DNA from 3 places in the Pradoshia sp. D12 genome. Region 3 is predicted to be linked to each of the others. Evidence: riboswitches for the same ligand, from Rfam matches in the RefSeq annotation. Region 3 holds a riboswitch; each other region holds the start of a gene.

Region 1 (5,211 bases), 1.6 Mb from region 3:
CCCAATACACCTCTCCTGACATTTACGGAAGGAGCAACAGAGGATGAAAAGAGAATAGGCTATTGCTTTTGCCTTGATTACCTTCAGCAGCAAAACCACTGACCACTCCTATAAACGTCGCTAAACTTTAGCTTGTTGCACAATATGTTTTATAATGGTGAAATAGTGAAGAGAATGTTGTTTGAAGGGAGCAGGAGAATGGATATAAAGATAATTAAAGTACATGGTTCTAACAATGATTTTTATTTAATCGATGAAATGGATACCAAGCTGTCATTAACAGATGAAGAACGAAGCCAATTGGCTATAAATATGTGCAAGCGGACGGGCACAGAGGGAGCAGATGGAATTCTCTTTGTGTTAAACAGTGAGGCCTCAGATGCCAGAATGAGAGTCTTTAATGCAGATGGTTCAGAAGCATCCATGTGTGGGAATGGACTCCGTTGTGTAGGTCGGTATGTTCAAGAAAAATTGAAGAAAAATAACCTGCTGATAGAAACGATGAAAGCCACCCTGCAGGTTAAGAAAGAGCCGGACATGTATAAGGATATCCCTACATACCGCGTCGAAATATCTCCGGTTATCAAGGCAACGAGTGCATTGCCCATGAATACTGAAATGGACGAAATCATCAATCAAAAACTGCCGTTTATTGACGAGAATCTTACGTTCACAACCCTGTCAGTACCAAATCCACATCTGATCAGTCTTGTTGATAAAGAGGTAATCCATTCGGATAAACAAGAGAAAATAGCAACTATGCTGAATGGTGAGAATGACTGGTTTACAGATGGTGTGAATGTCAGCTTCGTGTCCCGTCTGGAGGAAGGATCCATTTTTGTTCGCACATTTGAACGAGGTGTTGGCTTTACGGATGCTTGCGGAACGGCAATGTCAGCTTCAAGCCTTGTTACGAAATGGATTGATGAGTTGGCTGATGAAGCAGTTCTGCACGTCTATAATCCAGGCGGAATGGTACTGTGCCAGGTCCATGATTTGCCAGATGAAACGTGGATTGATTTGATTGGCAATGCAACGTATGAGTATGAAACGGTTATTCAGTTAAATTTGGATACACTACATGTTAGCTTTGGAGAAAGGAAAGTCTATAAAGAAGAGGCAGATGCTTATTCAGCATTCCAACAACATGCTAAAGCATTTGTAGAATCTAAAATAGGCTGAGCTAATACATATTAGAATAGGAGGGCAGAAATGAAGAAGCGGACGAATACCTTTTTAAATGTTCATGTAATCACCTTTTTCGTATTAATCGCCCTCTTTATTGTGTGTACCATCCTATTCGTAGATATTGCAGAGAACATAAATGAGAATGAGCTTTATCATTTTGATATGACAATCATCCAGTCTGTGCAGGGGAGTATTAATGAATTAAGCACAAAAGTACTTACCTTTATAACTAATCTTGGATCAGTTGATGGCAATATTCTATTGGTTATCCTATTCTCTGTGTTTTTATTATTTAAAAAACGTGTATTAAGTGTCATATTCTTAATCATCACGACATTATCGGGCGGTTATGTTAACCATTACTTAAAATGGATTTTCCAGCGGGAGAGACCAACATTGAATCCATTGATCGAGGTAAATGGCTTCAGCTTTCCGAGCGGTCATGCTATGTCATCCTTTATCCTATACGGCGCACTTATGATCATAACTACCAGAATCACGAAGAATTGGCCCATTAGATTGGCTGTCTATGCGATTTGTATTTTTTTGATTTTAACGATGGGCTACAGCCGAATCTACTTGGGTGTCCATTATCCGAGTGATGTAATTGCAGGGTATATTGCAGGATGTGCATGGCTTGCTATCATTGCTACTGTATTTACGTTTGGGGAATATCGGAAAACAAAAGGTTCGAAATCGTAATAGGCTGTCCATAAGCCATAATGGCTTATGGACGGCTATTTTTTATGGAAATCTTGGCTGTCTGAAAATAACAAAAGGTTTCTAAGGAAATATTTGTTATAATAATTTATAAAGAAAAATTCTGGAATAAGTAAACAAGGGGATTTTAGTATGATTGATTTGATTATTGGGTTGTTAATCAATGGTTTAGTAATAGTTGCGTTTTTAAACATCAACAAATTTAATGCCCAAAAACTAAAATTATCAATAGTAAGTCTTATATCAACTATTATTGTTGTAGTTGTTCCTACCTTAGGTTATCGATTTGATAAGAGTATTGGTGATTATTATTTCGGTTTTCCTGCTGATATTTTAGTTTATCATGGTGGAATGCTGTTTTCTTTAGTCTCGTTTGGCTTTTTGTTTAACTTCTTTTTCTTTTATTGGGTGTTTAAACTAATAGTTAAATTAGGAGTGCTTATTAGGCCTGTGAACAAGGGAAATTATTGATGTTATTTAAAAGGGGTTGCTTAGGCTGCTCCTTTTCTTATAGGGTTCCCATTTCGCTTAATGCAGCAGCCAAAGTTAGTTACTTCAGTGTGAAATAGACGTAGCGGTAAAACCGCAATATCGGTTAACGATGTTATGTTGGGATAGCTGAAGAAGAGAAAGTATAATTTTTAATTAAGGTAATATTAAGTGATAATCGTTGAATGCCTTTTTGTGTTGAACTTCTTATGGCAGTAAAGGTTCAGGATAACGAAAAAGAGTTTTACATAAGAATAAGGAATTGATAAAAATCAATTTAATAGGGAGAAAAACATGGGGCATTAGTTGAATAATTGCGACAATAAAAAAGCTGTCTCTCTTTAAGTCATCAGCAACAATACTTGTGAACAGAGAGCAAATAAAAGAGATCCATTAGCAAGGGATAGGAATTTTCAATCACCTAAAAAAGACAACCAGAGTCATTATGTTATCAATAACATATATGGTATAATTTTCATGCAACTACTTGGTGCGGGTGGTATGCACCTTCTTTTCCTTATATAAAGGAGAAGGGAGGTGATATACTTATGGATTTTCTAATAGCTCTGGCAAAAGATGTAGCAATGATCTTTTTTACGACCCTTGCTGCCGGCATCGCCACGCGATTCGCCAATCTTCAGCTAAAGGGCAAACGAAAAACCACCCCGCGCCGACCAAAGCATAAGGGTGGTTCCTCTAAGAACTAAACTATTTGCATACCACTCGCTAGTAGTTGTACCAGGGAGTATCCAGCTCTCTGGTTTTTTAATATATGTGTATATGTTTATAATATACCCTAAATAATAGAAATTCAATCAAAACTGATGGAGGAGCTTATGGTTTTTATAGGTTGAAAAGGGTCAGATAGAAAGAGTGTCTAAGCTTGAGTGGAATTTCTAATATTCATAAAAAGGGCTATTTGATGGCTGTGACATTTATAGATAAGCACGGTTTGAGTGGTTTCGTTTGAACCTTAATAGAGTTAAAGCCTGTATTAGTTAGCACCTCTCTAATCTCTTCGGCAAAGGCATGAGCCTGTTCTTCGGTTGCTTCTTCCTGCCTTGGCTGCACGGTTATAGTCAGTTTTCCATTTTCTTTTAATAAAGAATGTATTTTTTGAATACAAGCCTCTTGATCTTCCCATAATGGATAGCTATTTACACTAAATATTTTATCGTACACCATTGGATTGGGAATCCCGAGAACAGTTCCATTAAACAAACGAAGCTGATTGCGGTTGAGTTGTTCTTGATTTCGTTTGCTCGCATTTTTCACCATTTCTTCTGATGGATCGACACCATCTATTTGGATGGTAGGGTACTTCTCAAAAAGCATGTGCATTCCTTCACCTGGGCCAAAACCAACTTCTAGCAGTGTGTCATTTGGGGTAATAGTCAATTGATCAAATGTCCATTCGTATAATTCCTCATTTTCATAGGCCATTATTTTACCTGCAATCTTTCCGAGGACACCAGTTGGATTTTTAAACTGATTCGTTATTATTTCCTTCATCTAACATCACTCCTACCCCATACATACCCAAAATACTAAATCGTTAACTCTTTTGGATTAATTATCAAAATAGATTGAAATAACTGAAAATTTATAGTAAATTAAGTAAATATATAATTTCATATTCTTATCTAGAGAGATGGAGGGACTGGCCCGTTGAAATCTCAGCAACCTGGATGGTAATCCAAGGTGCTAAATCCAGCAAGCAATGCTTGAGAGATGAGAGACCTTAGGAAAGAGGGCTTTCATGATGAAAGCTCTTTTCTATTAGTCTGTTTTCCTCATCAGAGACATTAACCAACTAATTAGGGGGAAAGACAGTGAAACTACTGGAAACGTTAAATGAAAAAATTCTAGTCGCAGATGGGGCGAGTGGAACACTTTTATATTCATTTGGAATTGATAGTTGCTTTGAAGAGCTTAATTTGACAAACCCCAATCAGATCAAAAAGATGCATAGAAGTTATATTGAGGCTGGTGCTGATGTGATTCAATCGAATACATTCGGCGCAAATTTTCATAAATTAAAGCGCTATGGTCTCGAAAGGGAAGTTTCTCAAATTAATAGAGCCGGAATGAAAATAGCGAAAGATGCGGCTGATCCAAACACATTCATCATCGGCACGATTGGCGGCTTGCGGAGCTTTAGGAAGTCAGAATTAACACTAACTGAAATTAAGGGATATTTCGATGAACAGCTGACCGCTTTATTGGAAGAAAATCCGGATGGAATTTTACTTGAAACCTATTATGATTTAGACGAATTATTAACGGTAATAGAGTCGGCTAGAAAAATGAGTGATCTTCCTCTTATTGCGAATATTTCTCTGCATGAAACAGGCCTTTTGCAAAATGGTATGCATGTCAGTGAGGCGTTTTCTCTTATGAAAAAAACAGGCGCTGATGTGGTGGGCATCAATTGTCGGATGGGTCCTTATCATATGATTCGCTCATACGAAGAAGTACCTTTATTGGAAGATACCTATTATGCGGCGTATCCAAACGCCAGCTTACCTGATTTATCAGATGGAAGATATGTCTATTCGACAGAAGCGGATTATTTCATTAATAGTTCAAGGCAGCTTGTGAAGCAGGGGGTCCGGCTGTTAGGTGGATGTTGTGGTACAACTCCTGCCCATATTCAGGCCATTCGTAAAGGAATCGAAGATCTTCATCCTGTAAAGGTGAAAGATTTTGTAGCCAAGCCGAAGCATCAGCCTATATCATATGAAATCATTCAATATAAACGAAAAGGTCCAGATACAATTTCAGGTAAGGCAAAAAAACAAACGACGGTTATAG
Region 2 (5,211 bases), 860 kb from region 3:
GGGTATTACTTTCATATCAAGGGCTGGTTGATCAGCTCTTTTTTGCTATTCGGTTAAAGGAACAGATTAGTACAAGATGACCAAAGCTAATAAGTTATAAAATATGAGGTGGTAAAATGAAATTCCATCTATTGGGAGAAAAAGCTAAAGTAGAAATAGATATCATAGCTCGTGAATATCCGAATAGCTTTGATTATTGGGATGGAAACAAAGTTGAAATCCCTGGATATTATGTTGATTTTATTGCTAGTTTAAGAACTGATGACATTAGGGATTTTTTAAATGATTTGAAGTTAATGAATAAGGATTTATCGGGTAAAGTTATATTGAAAAATTTAGATAGCTTTATTTATTTTGAATGTGAAATGGATAAGTTGGGGCATATAGAATGGTCTGGAGAGACTTGTTATCCGACAGGAAGTGGTGCTGTATTATCCTTTGAATTTGTATCAAATCAATCATATTTAGATGATTTGATTAAAGAATTAGAGAATATAATCTCTCTATATCCAGTTATAAGTAAACCGTAGCTATTGTATTAACAGGTCAATAGCAGAAAATCAAGGCTGTCATGTTGACGGTCTTTTTTTATGCTCCCCATTAGGTAAGACAGTTTGAAAAATCTGGCTTACCTAATGGGGAGTTTTTCTGTGCTCAAAAAAAAGAACGCTGTATTGATCACATGGGGCGATTCATTTTGGGGCACAGTAAAATAGAATAGTATTATTAAAAAAACGAATTTTAAAAGAGGCGTTAATAGCATCTGTAACAACGTTATCAATAGAGATTGAGCGGCAGAACCCCTTAGAATTCAGGGTTCTGCTTTTATTATATTCATTGTTTACTAGACAGGGAGCAGTTCAATACCGCAGTTGTTTAAGTGAATATTCCTAGCTTTCCAATACGTTCAATAGCTTCTATTAGCCGGTCTTCGTCTACTAATAAGCCGACACGAATGTAGCCTTCTCCGTATTCACCAAAGCCTTTTCCTGCTGCAACGGCTACATCTGCTTTTTCAAGCAAATAATCAGCAAAGCTCTCGCTCTTGAAACCGGCAGGGACAGGAAGCCAAGCAAAGAATGAACCAGTTGGGGCTTCGACTTTCCAGCCGATTTTATTGCAAGCGCCAATGAGGGAATTTCGTCGTCGTTCATAGCGTTCGATAAGCTCTTCTACGCAGGATTGCTCCCCTGTCAAGGCTGCGATTGCCGCTTTTTGTACAGCAGGGAAGAGGCTGACGTAAAGATGATCTTGAATGAGATTGAGTGCTTCGATGATAGCTGGGTTTCCGATAGCAAAGCCAACACGCCAGCCTGCCATATTGTAAGTTTTCGAGAGTGTGTACATTTCAATGCCGACTTCTTTTGCACCCTCCGTTTCAAGAAAACTGATAGGTTTTTGTCCATCAAAGCCAATAGCTCCATAGGCAAAATCATGAAGTACGGTAATGTTATTTTCTTTTGCAAATGATACTGTTTTTTCAAAAAAAGCATGATCTGCGGTAGCTCCGGTAGGATTATTTGGGTAGTTTAAATACATTAGCTTTGCATGGGTCCTTTGTTCTAAAGGGATGCTTTCATAATCCGGCAAAAATTGATTATCTTTTGTTAGTGGAAAAGTTTCATAGTTTACGTTTGCTAATACAGCTCCAGATAAATAGTCGGGATAGCCTGGGTCTGGCAAGAGCATTAGCTCTCCATCGTTGAGCAAGCACATTGGTAGCTCAACTAGTCCGGCCTTCGTTCCAAAAAGGATGGCAACTTCAGTTTTAGGGTCAACCTCGACGCCATATTGCTTGTGATAAAATTGTGCTGCCGCTTCTTTCAACTCTTCCAAACCCCGAAATGGAGAATATTTATGAGTTTGTGCATCTTCAGCCGCCACTTGCAGGGCTTTGACGATATGCGCAGGAGTAGGTTGATCAGGATTTCCTTGTCCGAGATTAATAATGTCTCTGCCTTCAGCTATAGCGCTGTTAACTTTTAGGACAAGTGTTGCAAAAAATTGGACTGGCAGTTTTTTTAAGCGTTCTGAATATGTCATATAATTCACCTTTACGAAGAGAATATAGTTTTGAATATTTAAATAATAGATAAAATTCTATAACCTTTATTTAGAAATGTCTATAGTGAGCTGAAAGAATTTGAATATAGCGGTAGTAAATGGTTATTAGATTTGCTGAGTCATAGATTATAGGGGAACGTTTGATGAAGTGGGTGTGGTAGCTTTTTCAGAAATGATTGTTTTTCGGAAAATATGAAATGTGGAGACTATACATTAAATGAGCTTGTTTGGCAGATGAAAATAGTGAACGATGAAAGTGTTATTCAGTCGGCTTGCGAAAATGTAGAGTTTTACATTATCGTCAGTTCAGCCCTACGAAGAAGAATGGGGAGTTTTTTAATCCGATGTATGTGGATTGGAATATTTTATTGAAATTGCAATGATGAAAGCGGTTCAACAGTTTACGTCAAAAAGGTTTTTGTTGACAGACTATTCTGAAGTCTGTAATATCATAAACAAATCAAATAAAGCTATAGCTTATCGAGAGCGACCGAGGGACTAGGCCCTATGACGTCCGGCAACCCCCTTAATAGGGAAGGTGCCAATTCCTGCAGAATGTATTACATTCTGAAAGATAAGTCGAGATAGATGTATTTCGATGCCCCTTTCAGATGAGAGGGGCATTTTTGTTTCAAAAAATGTGAAGAGATAGAGGTTGGCATATGATAAAAATTCAGAATGTTAATAAGATTTACAAAACTAAAAGCGGTATAGTAAATGGAGTTGACAACGTTTCCTTAACAATTAAAAAAGGCGAGATATTCGGGATTGTCGGGTACTCAGGAGCAGGTAAAAGCTCGCTGCTACGCTGTATTAATTTGTTGGAGCGTCCAACATCGGGAAATATCACAGTTGATGGAATTGATCTGGCTAAGTTGAGAAGCAAGCAATTGCGTCATGCACGCTTAAAAATCGGGATGATTTTTCAGCACTTTTATCTTATTAGCCAGAAAACAGTTTTTGAAAATATAGCTTTTTCTTTAAAGGCAGCAAAAGTGCCGCAGACTCAAATACAAGACCGAGTAGAAGAACTGTTGAAAATGGTCGGATTAGCTGAAAAGCGTGAAGTGTATCCTTCGCAGCTAAGTGGGGGACAGAAGCAGCGTGTAGCGATTGCAAGGGCGTTGGCGAATAACCCGACAGTACTCCTTTGTGATGAGGCGACCTCAGCACTAGATCCGACGACAACGAAATCAATATTGAATTTGTTGAAAAAAATCAATAAGGAGCTCAATATTACGATTGTGTTGATTACACATGAGATGAATGTAGTAAAGGAAATTTGTAATCGAATGGCGATTATGCAGGATGGAAAGGTCATTGAGGAAGGCTCGGTGTATGATATTTTTGCTAAACCCCATGCCGATCTTACGAAGGAATTCATTAACAGTGTTGTTTCGTTCGATATACCTGACGCTATTTACCAAAGTTGCAAGGGTCCGATTGTCAAGGTGACGTTTAGGGGAACGGTTGCCGGTGAGGGAGTCATATCGGATACGCTTCAGCAATTTAATGTAAAAGGCAATTTTCTTCATGGCTCAATTGAATATATTCAGGAATTGCCTTTAGGTATTTTTATCATGGAGCTTCGCGGACAGAAGGAAGAGATTAATAAAGCGATATCTTATATAGAAAGTCGAGAGGCAGAAGTGGAGGTGTTCCAACATGGGCTTTGATTTCAACCACTTTATAGAGCTTATTCCTGAAATTAACACAGCATTTTTGCAGACGATTTACATGATTTCCATTTCTTTAGCTGTCGCAATCGTGATTGGTTTACCAGTTGGAATTCTATTATATGTGACAGAAAAGGGTTTATTTTGGGAAAACAAAACGGTTCAGAGGATATTAGGATTTGTCGTCAATTTGGTCCGATCAATACCATTTATTATTTTATTGGTTGCTCTTATGCCATTGACCGAATTTGTTGTAAAGACAACGATTGGACCAACAGCTGCTAGCGTATCGCTGTCAGTCGCAGCTATTCCGTTTTTTGCGAGAATCGTTGAAACGTCTTTACGAGAAATTGATAAAGGTGTTATTGAAGCCGCGATAGCAGCTGGTGCGACACCGTGGATGATTATTAAGGAAGTACTATTGCTCGAAGCGAGATCAGGTATCATTTCGGGTATTACACTTACATTAATTAGCTTGATTGGGTTTTCTGCTATGGCAGGAACGGTCGGTGGTGGCGGTATTGGTGATTTAGCGATTCGATATGGGTATTATCGCTATGATAATACCATTATGATTGCAACTGTTATTATTTTAATCGTATTGGTTCAGGTTATCCAACTTGCCGGTGATTTCATCGCAAAAGTTATAGATAAAAGATAATAGAAAAGGGGAATTATTTCATGAAAAAGGGGTTAACAGCATTTATTTTATTCTTAGTGGTAGGTACATTGGCAGCTTGCAGCGGCAATGAAAGCATTGAGGATGCAAGCTCAGAGTCAAAGGATATTAAAATTGGAGCTACTTCTGGTCCTTATAGTGATATGGCAACGAAAGCAATCAAGCCAGGCTTGGAAGAATTGGGATACAAAGTAGAAGTGGTGGAGTTCAGTGATTATATTCAACCGAATAAAGCGTTAGATGGTGGAGATATTGATGCGAACCTTTTTCAGCATACTATTTACTTGGAAAACTTTGAAAAAGAGAACAGCATGGATTTGACAGGGTTAATTAAAGTACCGACTGCGCCGATGGGTATTTATTCAAACACGTATAAATCTTTGGATGAAGTGAAGGACGGAGCGACGATTACAATTCCGAATGATCCGGTAAATGCAGCTCGCGCATTCAATACACTTCAAGATGAAGGATTAATTGTAGTAGATGAAAATGCAGAACCCCTTAAAGTTTCTGAAAAGGACATAATCGAAAACAAGAAAAACTTAAAATTCCAGCCGCTAGAGTCAGGACAGCTACCTCGATCTATTGACAGTGCAGATTTATCAGCAGTACCAGGAAACTTCGCATTAGCTGCAGATATGGACTTATTAAGTGCATTAGCGCTTGAGAATATGCTTGATCCGTATCGAAATGTAGTGGCTGTAAAGGCTAATAATGATGATTCACAGCTAGCTAAGGATATTTTATCAGTGGTAGAATCTGATGAATTCGAAAAAATAATCGATGAAGAAT
Region 3 (5,211 bases):
AGCCATTTCTGGCAGAGACAAAATCACCATAAGAGCGAATATAAAATGGCGTGCCATTATCATCTACTTCAAGCTGTGAATCCCCATAGAATATGTAGGATGGATACTGTAGACGAATACGGCGCTCTGTTTCTTTATTGAAGAATGCAGAAGGAGTGTAGATCATTTCTGCATCAACAAATTTTGGGTTGGCTGATGAATCTGTAGCACTCAATATAAAGTAACCAGGAGTTTCTTTCCCTTTCAGCCATTTGAAGAATCCTGAAAATTCGACTGGAGCAATATAAACATACTCACCATCTACTTTTTGGATTTGTAAATTCCCTAATTCGTAGTAGCTCGTATTTGGTACCTGGCCAAATGCTTTTTTCATTTTATTGCGCGCGTATTGAGGAGGCACGCTGGCCGGCTTTTTATTTTCATCAAATGTTTGAATTTCTTCTTTGATGTCCATTTTAGCTATAGTATACTTTTCATCGGCATTGAACAGAAATGCCGTTAAAAAATAGAGACCGACAAGCAAACTACCTGCAAATAAAATACCCTTAATGGTTCTCTCCATACCCGTAGCAAGCATTGAACCCAGCAAGGTTAGTATGATGACAAAAATCCAAAGAGAAGAGATAGTTTGATCCAACAGGGTGAAGTAATAAAATAAAAATGCTCCAATCGTGATTAATGCAGCTAAGCTGACAAAAACAAGCAGTTTTGTTTTCCCCTTCATATGGATACGTAATTTTTCATTATTTTTGAATGGCACAAGAATAAGTGCCGATATAATCCCAATGATAATGGAATAGATGAAGATATTTCCCACAAAGTACCCCTCCTTATTTTTTCTATAATTTACCTTAATATCCTATACGAATAACTGACCAAAATGATTCATGAATTGGAAATATTCATGAATTTTAGTTGCTGTAACTTGATTTAGGATATTCTTTATTATAAATCAAAAATATTTTAAATATTATAAATTATTATTGACATTGCTAAACAAGATAGGATATAGTTGGAAACATCAAATTTAATTGAATAGCAAGCGATTCTTATCGAGAGAAGTGGAGGGATTTGGCCCTATGATACTTCGGCAGCGGATTTTTACTATGGTAAAAATACTGTGCTAATTCCAACAAACATCTGTTTGAGAGATAAGAGGAAGCTTTAAGCGAACATATTTCTACTTGTCTTTTTATGTATATGTTCATACAAAGCCTCTTCTGTCTAATGACAGAAGGGGCTTTTTGCATTTCGAATTTTTTAGGCCTGGAGGAGAGAACATGATTGAGTTTCGAAACATAAAAAAGTCATATCAAGCAAATGGTCAAAGCGTAGATGCTCTGAGAGGCGTTCATTTAACGGTTGAAAAAGGGGATATTTTTGGAGTGGTAGGATACAGCGGGGCCGGGAAAAGTACACTTTTGCGTTTAGTTAATATGCTTGAACGGCCTACTGAGGGGGAGGTCCTTGTGAATGGTAAATCGTTTGCCAGTCTCAAAGCAAAGGAATTAAGGGCAGAGAAAAAGAAAATCGGGATGATCTTTCAACATTTCAATTTACTTCAATCTAAGACGGTATTTGATAATGTAGCGATTCCATTGATACTATCCGGCGTTCGTAAAGAAACGATTCAAAATAGAGTTCGAGAATTACTGGAGTTCGTGGGGTTATCAGCTAAGGGTCGAAGTTACCCGGATGAATTGTCAGGGGGACAGAAGCAGAGGGTTGGAATTGCGAGAGCTCTGGCCACGAATCCATCTATCCTGCTATGTGACGAAGCTACATCGGCATTGGATCCGCAGACGACCAGGGATGTTTTAGAGCTATTGAAAAAAATAAACCGAGAATACAATATAACAATTTTGCTTATTACACATGAAATGTCGGTGATTAAAGAGATATGCAATAAGGTCGCTGTCATGGAAAATGGGAGGGTTGTTGAGCAGGGTCCTGTTCTTGATATTTTTTCCAAGCCAACCACTGAGGTTGCCAAGCGGTTTGTTAGAACAGTCATTCACGACGAGATTCCGCAGAGCTTTTTGAAATCCTTAAAGGAGAATAAACCAGCAGTTTGGAAACTTAATTTTTTGGGATCTTCGTCTGGCAAGCATCTACTTTCAACAGTGGCGAAAAGTTTTGATGTCCATTTAAGTGTTCTTTCTGCCAATATTTCTGAAATACAGGAAACCCCTTTTGGGAATTTAATCGTTGAGGTCATCGGTGAAACAGAAGAAATAAAGAAGGCGATCCAATACATAGAGAGTGAGGATGTGCTCTTGCAGGAGGTTAAGCTATCATGAATGAACAGTTTTTAGGAATGGAAATTACACTTGAACAGTTACTGATTGGATTCAGTGACACACTCTATATGGTTTTCTTCTCCTTACTATTCGCGGCCGTGATTGGATTGCCTTTAGGGATTTTACTCGTCATAACGAGAAAGGGTCACATTCTGGAGAATAAGTGGGTGTTTAATATATTGAACCCAATCATTAATATTTTACGCTCGGTTCCCTTCATTATTTTATTGGTGGCTTTGATTCCATTTACACGATTGGTTGTTGGATCGGCGATTGGAACGAATGCCGCCATTGTACCGCTTGTATTTTATGCAGGTCCTTATATTGCCAGATTGGTTGAAAATTCATTATTGGAAGTTGATAAGGGAATTATTGAAGCAGCTCAGTCAATGGGCGCGACTGAATGGCAGATCATTTTTCGGTTTTTAATACCAGAGGGACTTAGCTCTCTTGTTTTAACCTTTACAACAGCAACTATTGGGCTGGTTGGAGCCTCAGCAATGGCAGGGGCAGTAGGAGCTGGAGGAGTTGGAGATCTTGCCCTCACCTATGGTTATCAGAGGTTTGACACTAACACCATGATTGTAACCGTTGCGGCACTGGTAATCATTGTACAGCTTTTACAATCCATAGGTAATACGCTGGCTAGAAAAATAAGAAGACGATAAAGAAGGAGATGGAAAAAATGAAAAAACTTTTTCTTACTATTTTAATAATTGCATGTACTGTCGTAACAGCAGCATGTGGAAGCGATTCGAAAGGCAGTGCAAAAGAGGGCAGCTCTACCATTAAGGTTGGAGTAAGCAGCGGAGACACAAGAATATGGGATTATATTGCTGAACTCGCTAAGGAGAAGGGGCTCAATATAGAGCTTGTAAAGTTCAGTGATTATATTTTGCCGAATACAGCTCTAAATGATGGCGAAGTGGATGCTAACGCATTCCAGACCATTTCTTACTTTGAAGAACAAGTGGAAGAAAGAAAATTAGATCTTGAGCCACTAAGCTCTACTGTTATTGCACCAATGGGAATCTACTCAAATAAGCATAAGGATTTAAAGGAATTGCCTGATGGGGCTAAAATTGCTGTCCCTAATGAAGGTACAAATCTTGGCCGGGCGCTACTTCTTTTGCAGGAGGCGGGCTTCATTACACTAACAGATAATTTTGATGGAATAGGCTCTTTGGAAAAAATTAAATCAAATCAAAAAAATATTAAACTCGAACTGGTAGCTGCCGGGAATACACCGCGTTTTCTTGAAGATGTAGATGCATCTATTATAAACAATAACTTTGCGGTTGAGGCAGGATTGACATTAAAGGATGCCTTGTTCCATGAAAGTGCAACGGCCAAACCATACATTAATATTATCGCTATAAAAAAAGGGGATAAAGACCGCGCTGAGCTAAAAAAACTGGCAGACATCTATCATTCCGAGGAAGTGGAGGATTTTATCCTTAAAACATTTAAAGGAAATACCATTCCGGCTTTTGTTTCAATAGAAGAATTGGTTAATTATCAGGATGCCTGGACCAGCCCGGCAGTCGATCAATGAATTACTTCGGATACTAACATAGGTATAAGATTATTAGAGAGATTGGAGGCAGAGCAATGATTAAAAACGAAGGTCGCATTTTTCATAAAGATATTATCAATGAATATATAGATCAGCAGAAAAACAAATATATAAATATAAGCCACCAAATTCATGAAAATCCAGAAATAGGGAATGAAGAATTCTTTGCATCTGAAACACTGACCAAGGTATTAATCGATGCTGGCTTTGAGGTAACAAATGATATTGCTGGCCATAAAACTGGATTTTTAGCGAGGAAATCATCCTCAAAGCCGGGGCCTACGATAGCTTTTCTTGCCGAGTATGATGCGCTTCCTGGCCTTGGCCATGCATGCGGCCATAATATCATTGGCATCACCAGCGTAGCGGCTGGAATTTCGCTTGGTTTAGTACTCGAGGAAATAGGGGGAACGGTACTTGTTTACGGTACCCCGGCAGAAGAAGGGGGTCAAAATGGAAGTGCGAAGGGCAGTTATGTAAAGCATCAATTGTTTGACGGTGTGGATGCAGCTATTATCATTCATCCTTCTGGTCAAACGAGAACAACTCAGCCTTTCTTGGCTGTTAATCCCCTTGACTTTCATTTTTATGGGAAACCGGCGCATGCTGCGGCAGCACCAGAGGAAGGGATTAATGCACTTGATGCGGTCATCCAGTTATTTAATGGGATTGGCGCATTGAGACAGCAGCTGCCGACAGATATAAGGGTTCATGGCATTATTCCAAATGGAGGAGATGCACCTAATATCATTCCTGATTATGCCTCTGCAAGATTCTATATTAGAGCTTCAACTTGGAAAAGTTGTGAGGAAATATCGGAAAGGATTATTCAGATTGCCAAAGGTGCGGCGTTGGCAACCGGAGCCGATGTAAAAATAGAAAGATTTCAAAATGAAGTTCATGATTTCGTTCTGAACACGGCTCTTGATGAGGTACTTCGAGAAGAACTGGCAGCTCTAGGTGAGGAGGTTGTACAGGGTACGCGGAATGCATCCGGTTCAACAGATGCAGGAAATGTAAGCCATGTTGTTCCGACAGCGCATCCTTATATCAAAATTGGTCCGAATGATCTAATCGCCCACACAAAAGAATTTAGAGAGTGTGCTATATCAGAACTTGGAGACCAAGCCGTCATTACTGGTGCAAAAGCCTTGGCCAATACAGGTTATCGCCTTCTGACAAATCAGTCGTTACTGCAGAGGATTAAGGATGAATTCCTTAAAGCTAAAACAAGTGATATTTAAACAAGCCTAAATATCGACTTGCGGCAATATAAATTGAGTATCCACTGCCCTGTTCTTCTTTTAGTATTTTTAACTCATAAAGAAATTAAGT

What was found. A riboswitch is a leader RNA that binds a small molecule or an ion and turns the genes downstream of it on or off. The one in region 3 is predicted to bind S-adenosylmethionine.
Region 1: linked by a shared signal. The riboswitch ahead of F7984_RS10760 (bifunctional homocysteine S-methyltransferase/methylenetetrahydrofolate reductase) and the one ahead of F7984_RS18565 (methionine ABC transporter ATP-binding protein) in region 3 are both predicted to bind S-adenosylmethionine.
Region 2: linked by a shared signal. The riboswitch ahead of F7984_RS03875 (methionine ABC transporter ATP-binding protein) and the one ahead of F7984_RS18565 (methionine ABC transporter ATP-binding protein) in region 3 are both predicted to bind S-adenosylmethionine.

The regions. Positions count from the first base shown of each region.
Region 1 is NZ_CP044545.1:2,263,444-2,268,654, reverse strand. Features, by position in the region: gene F7984_RS10785 (hypothetical protein) at 1-102, shown strand, start outside; gene dapF (diaminopimelate epimerase) at 199-1,182, shown strand; gene F7984_RS10775 (phosphatase PAP2 family protein) at 1,213-1,890, shown strand; gene F7984_RS10770 (hypothetical protein) at 2,041-2,379, shown strand; gene F7984_RS19100 (hypothetical protein) at 2,946-3,104, shown strand; gene F7984_RS10765 (class I SAM-dependent methyltransferase) at 3,313-3,909, opposite strand; SAM riboswitch class I at 4,034-4,135, shown strand; gene F7984_RS10760 (bifunctional homocysteine S-methyltransferase/methylenetetrahydrofolate reductase) at 4,230-5,211, shown strand, end outside.
Region 2 is NZ_CP044545.1:790,070-795,280, forward strand. Features, by position in the region: gene F7984_RS03865 (WapI family immunity protein) at 117-530, shown strand; gene F7984_RS03870 (pyridoxal phosphate-dependent aminotransferase) at 877-2,043, opposite strand; SAM riboswitch class I at 2,539-2,645, shown strand; gene F7984_RS03875 (methionine ABC transporter ATP-binding protein) at 2,727-3,740, shown strand; gene F7984_RS03880 (methionine ABC transporter permease) at 3,730-4,401, shown strand; gene F7984_RS03885 (MetQ/NlpA family ABC transporter substrate-binding protein) at 4,422-5,211, shown strand, end outside.
Region 3 is NZ_CP044545.1:3,864,781-3,869,991, reverse strand. Features, by position in the region: gene F7984_RS18570 (YrzE family protein) at 1-817, opposite strand, end outside; SAM riboswitch class I at 1,047-1,158, shown strand; gene F7984_RS18565 (methionine ABC transporter ATP-binding protein) at 1,281-2,300, shown strand; gene F7984_RS18560 (methionine ABC transporter permease) at 2,318-2,968, shown strand; gene F7984_RS18555 (MetQ/NlpA family ABC transporter substrate-binding protein) at 2,986-3,855, shown strand; gene F7984_RS18550 (M20 family metallopeptidase) at 3,912-5,120, shown strand.